2 regions of the Mesorhizobium sp. WSM2561 genome follow, and region 1 is predicted to be linked to the other one. Evidence: riboswitches for the same ligand, from Rfam matches in the RefSeq annotation. Region 1 holds a riboswitch; the other holds the start of a gene.
What was found. Region 1 has a riboswitch for S-adenosylmethionine ahead of M727_RS0115170 (homoserine O-acetyltransferase). Riboswitches for the same ligand answer to the same signal wherever they lie in the genome.
Positions count from the first base shown of each region.

Region 1 (2,393 bases):
CGGTCGACGAAGGTCATGCCCTGATGGCGCAGATAGCTCTCGATCTGGAAGTCGGCGTCGAAACCGAAGGTGAGCGCTTCACGGTCCTGCAGGTTGCGGCCAAATTTCCGGTGCAGGGCCGCCTCCGACAGATAGGTGATGTGAGCGGCCATCCGCGCCACGGCCAGTCCCTTTTCCGGGCGCTTGCCCTGTTCGAAATATTTGCCGCCATGCCAGTCGGGATCGGCCATCACCGCTTGCCGGCCGACCTCATGGAAGGCGATGTTCTGCGAGGAATGGCGCGCGCCGGTGGCGATCGGCAGCGCCGAGAAAACGCGCTCCGGATAGCTCGACGCCCATTGCAGCACCTGCATGCCGCCCATCGAGCCGCCCAGCACCGAGAACAGTTTTTCGATGCCGAAATGGTCGACCAGCATCAACTGCGCCCGCACCATGTCGCGGATGGTGATGATCGGCAGGTCGAGCCCGTAGGGGTGGCCGGTGACTGGATTGGTCGAGGCGGGGCCGGTCGAGCCGAGGCAGCCGCCGATGACGTTCGAGCAGATGACGAAGAAGCGGCTGGTGTCGATGATCTTGCCGGGGCCGATCAGCACTTCCCACCAGCCCGGCTTGCCGGTCACTGGATTGGTGCTGGCGACATGCTGGTCGCCGGTCAGTGCATGGCAGACGAGGATGGCGTTGGAGCGGGCGTCGTTGAGCGTGCCGTAAGTCTTGTAGGCGATCTGGAACGGTGACAGCAGCGTGCCGGCATCGAGCTTGAGCGGCTTGTCGGCGCCGAACCGCAACACCGGGCTCGACGGCTCGACGGCCTCGTTGTTGGTTCTTTTCGTGCGCAGCGCGACCATCGCATCCTCTTACATTAACCCATCGTGTTTTCCGAAAGTCGATTGCGATTTTCGGCTCGATGCGACTGTCCGGCCGGCTGCGGACAACAAAAAACCGGCATTGCCTTCGCAAAGCCGGTTACAGGATGCAAACGGCCCTTTAGCGAGTTGTTTAACGTGGCTGCAAGCCGACCGGCCAAATCACCACGGGATTTCGCCTTTCTTTAGGACCGGCGCGCCTCGGCGTCAACGGCCAGTCACGCACCGATCATTGCCGCCTCTCGACATTCCAGGCCACGGCTTGTATTTCCGCGGCGGCTTCCAGTGTGGCGGATCCGAAATTCGCATCGCGTTGGAGCAGCGGAAGCGTTCTCGACGGATTTTTGCAATATGAACCAGGCATCGGATCAGGCACGTCCAACGCCCCGCGCGGGGATCATGGACATCGAAGCCTATGTGCCGGGCAAAAGCACGGCGCCGGCCGGCGTTGCCAAGGTCCATAAATTGTCGTCGAACGAGAATCCGCTCGGCCCCTCGCCGAAGGCGATAGAAGCCGCGCGCGACGTTGCGGCCAAGCTCGACATATATCCCGACGGCACCGCCAGGCGCCTGCGGGAGGCGATCGCCGAGGTGCATGGCCTTAATCCGGCGAACATCGTCTGTTCCAATGGTTCCGACGAGATTCTGGGCCTGCTTGCGCAGACCTATCTCGCACCCGGCAACGAGGCTGTGATCACCGAACACGGCTTCATGGTCTACAAGATCTACATCCAGTCGGCAGGTGCTGTCCCGGTCTCGGTCAAGGAAACCAGTGAGCGCGCCGACGTCGACGCGATCCTCGCTGCGGTGACGGCGAGTACCAGGATCATTTTCCTCGCCAATCCCAACAACCCGACCGGCACCTATTTGCCGTTCCAGGAGGTGCGCCGCCTGCATGCCGGCCTGCCTCGAAACGTGCTTCTGGTGCTTGATGCAGCCTATGCCGAATATGTCCGCCGCAACGACTATGAAGCCGGCGTCGAACTGGTGGCTGGCGCGGAAAACGTGGTCATGACCCGCACCTTCTCCAAGCTCGGCCTCGGCGGCGCGCGGATCGGCTGGATGTACGCACCGTTGCATGTCATCGATGCGATCAACCGGGTGCGGGGTCCCTTCAACGTCAACGCGACCGCGATCGAGGCCGGCATTGCCGCGATCCGCGACCGCGCCCATGTCGAGCGCAGCGTGGCGCATAACGAGACCTGGCTGACCTGGGTGAGCGAGGAGATGACCAGGCTCGGACTGCGGGTGACTCCGAGCGTCGGCAATTTCGTCCTCATCCACTTTCCCGAGGACAAAAAACATTCTGCGGCAGCCGCGGACGATTACCTCTGTGCGCGCGGCTACATATTGCGGCGCGTTTCCGGCTACGGCTTCCCGAATGCGCTGCGCATGAGCATCGGCACCGAAGAGGCCAATCGCGGCGTTGTCGCCGCCCTCGCGACATTTCTGAAAAGCTAGAACACCATGACATCACCGAGGTTCGAAAAGATCGCGCTGGTCGGCATCGGCCTGATCGGCTCGTCGCTG
Region 1 is NZ_AZUX01000016.1:85,635-88,027, reverse strand. Features, by position in the region: gene M727_RS0115170 (homoserine O-acetyltransferase) at 1-845, opposite strand, end outside; SAM riboswitch at 965-1,042, opposite strand; gene hisC (histidinol-phosphate transaminase) at 1,215-2,324, shown strand; gene M727_RS0115160 (prephenate/arogenate dehydrogenase family protein) at 2,331-2,393, shown strand, end outside.

Region 2 (2,393 bases), on a different contig from region 1:
TGTGCCGTAGAGCGCCTGCGGCCGCTTCAGCATGTGCTCGTAGACCAGCCGTCCGACGATCTGGCCGTGATCGAGGATGAACGGCACTTCGTGGCTGCGCACTTCGAGCACGGCCCGGCTGCCGGTGCCGCCCGAGGCCGAATGGCCGAAACCCGGATCGAAGAAACCGGCATAGTGGACGCGGAATTCGCCGACCAGCGGATCGAAGGGCGTCATCTCGGCGGCATAGAGCGGCGGCACATGCACCGCTTCCTGGCTGACCAGGATATAAAATTCGTCCGGGTCGAGCACCAGTTCGCCGGCGCCGCTCTTGTAGAGCGGCTCCCAGAAATCGACGACATCCTGCGCGGCGCGCTTGTCGACATCGACCAGGCCGGTGTGGTGCTTGCCGCGGTAGCCGACCAGTCCGTCCTTGTCGCCGTCGAGGTCGATCGACAGTGCGATGCCGCCGCCGGAAATGTTCGGCGGCTCGGTGGCGACGAGCGTCTCGGCACGATGCAATTCGTGCAGCTCGCTTTCCGACAAAAGCGCATTGCCGGTGCGGAACCGGATCTGCGACAGCCGCGAGCCGGCGCGGACGACGATCGGAAAGGTGCGCGGGCTGACTTCCAGATAGAGCGGGCCGTTGTAGCCGGCAGCGATCTTGTCGAACTCGTGGCCGCGATCGGTCATCACCCGGGTGAAGATGTCGAGCCGTCCGGTCGAGCTCTTCGGGTTGGCCGAGGCGGAAATGTTTGCCGGAAGCGCCAGGCTCTCGAGCAGCGGCACGATGTAGACGCAGCCCGTCTCCAGCACCGCACCATCGGCGAGATTGATTTCGTGCAGCTTCAGGCGGTCGAGTTTTTCAGCGACCCTGTGGTTGGGGCCGGGCAGGAAGGAGGCGCGCACCCGCCAGGCCTTGTCGCCAAGCCTGAGGTCGAGGCTGGCCGGCTGGACCTGGTCGGCGTCGAGCGCGCGCGGCGACTTCAGCGCGCCCGACTGGTACAGCGCGGAAATATCCTGATCCGGAAGAATGCCTGTCTGCCGCAAAGTCTGGCTCCGCTCGAAGGCCGGGCGTGGTCTCGTCTTGTCGCAGGTTCTTGCCGTGGAACCCGCTGGTACAAACCTCTTAATCATGCCGGCAATTGACGCAAGCGCGGTGCAGGTCTAAAGGATCGTTATCCCGTGGTGATTTGGCCGGTCGGCTTGCAGCCACGTTAAACAAGTCGCTAAAGGACCGTCGGGCCGAAAGGCCGTACGACCGGTTGCGACTTTCGCGGCCGGTTTTTTTGTGTTTGGACCATTTTTTGTGTTTGGAACAAGGTGATGACGAGCAAAACGCGCAACTGGAAGCCTCAGACCGCCCTCGTGCATGCAGGAACGCTGCGTTCCGGCTTCGGCGAAACCTCCGAGGCGATGTATCTCACGCAAGGCTATGTCTACGACACGGCGCAGGCGGCGGAAGCCCGCTTCAAGGGCGAGGAACCGGGCTTCATCTATTCGCGCTATGCCAATCCGACGGTCGACATGTTCGAGAAGCGCATGTGTGCGCTGGAAGGTGCCGAAGATGCCCGCGCCACCGCATCCGGCATGGCGGCGGTGACAGCGGCGTTGCTGTGCAGTGCCCGGGCGGGCGACCACATCGTGGCGGCGCGCGCGCTGTTCGGCTCCTGCCGCTGGGTGGTCGAGACGCTGGCGCCGAAATATGGCATCGAGGCGACGCTGGTCGACGGCACCGAAATCGCCAATTGGGAAAAGGCGGTCAGGCCCAACACCAAGTTGTTCTTCCTTGAAAGCCCGACCAATCCAACGCTGGAGGTCGTCGACATCGCAGCCGTAGCCTCGCTTGCCGATTCGATCGGCGCGCGGCTGATCGTCGACAACGTCTTTGCCACGCCCTTGCAGCAGAAGCCGTTGCAACTCGGCGCCCATATCGTCGTCTATTCGGCGACCAAGCACATCGACGGCCAGGGGCGCTGCCTCGGCGGCATCATCCTGTCGGACAAGAAGTGGATCGACGAGAATTTGCACGACTACTTCCGCCACACCGGTCCCAGCCTCTCGCCCTTCAATGCCTGGACGCTGCTGAAGGGGCTGGAGACGCTACCGCTGCGCGTGCGCCAGCAGACGGAAAGTGCCGGCCGGATCGCGGACTTCCTCGCCGAGCGATCGGAAATTGTCCGCGTCATCTATCCCGGCCGCGCCGATCACCCGCAGGCGGCGATCGTCAAGAAGCAGATGTCGGGCGGCTCGACGCTGATCTGCCTCGACGTCAAGGGGGGCAAGCAGGCGGCCTTCGCCTTCCAGAACGCGCTCGATGTCGTGCTGATCTCCAACAATCTCGGTGACGCCAAGAGCCTGATCACCCATCCGGCGACGACGACACACAAGAATCTGAGCGACGAGGCGCGGGC
Region 2 is NZ_AZUX01000041.1:42,312-44,704, reverse strand. Features, by position in the region: gene M727_RS0126575 (2'-deoxycytidine 5'-triphosphate deaminase) at 1-1,029, opposite strand, end outside; SAM riboswitch at 1,155-1,232, shown strand; gene M727_RS0126570 (O-succinylhomoserine sulfhydrylase) at 1,306-2,393, shown strand, end outside.
Region 2: another riboswitch for S-adenosylmethionine. It lies ahead of M727_RS0126570 (O-succinylhomoserine sulfhydrylase); the one in region 1 lies ahead of M727_RS0115170 (homoserine O-acetyltransferase).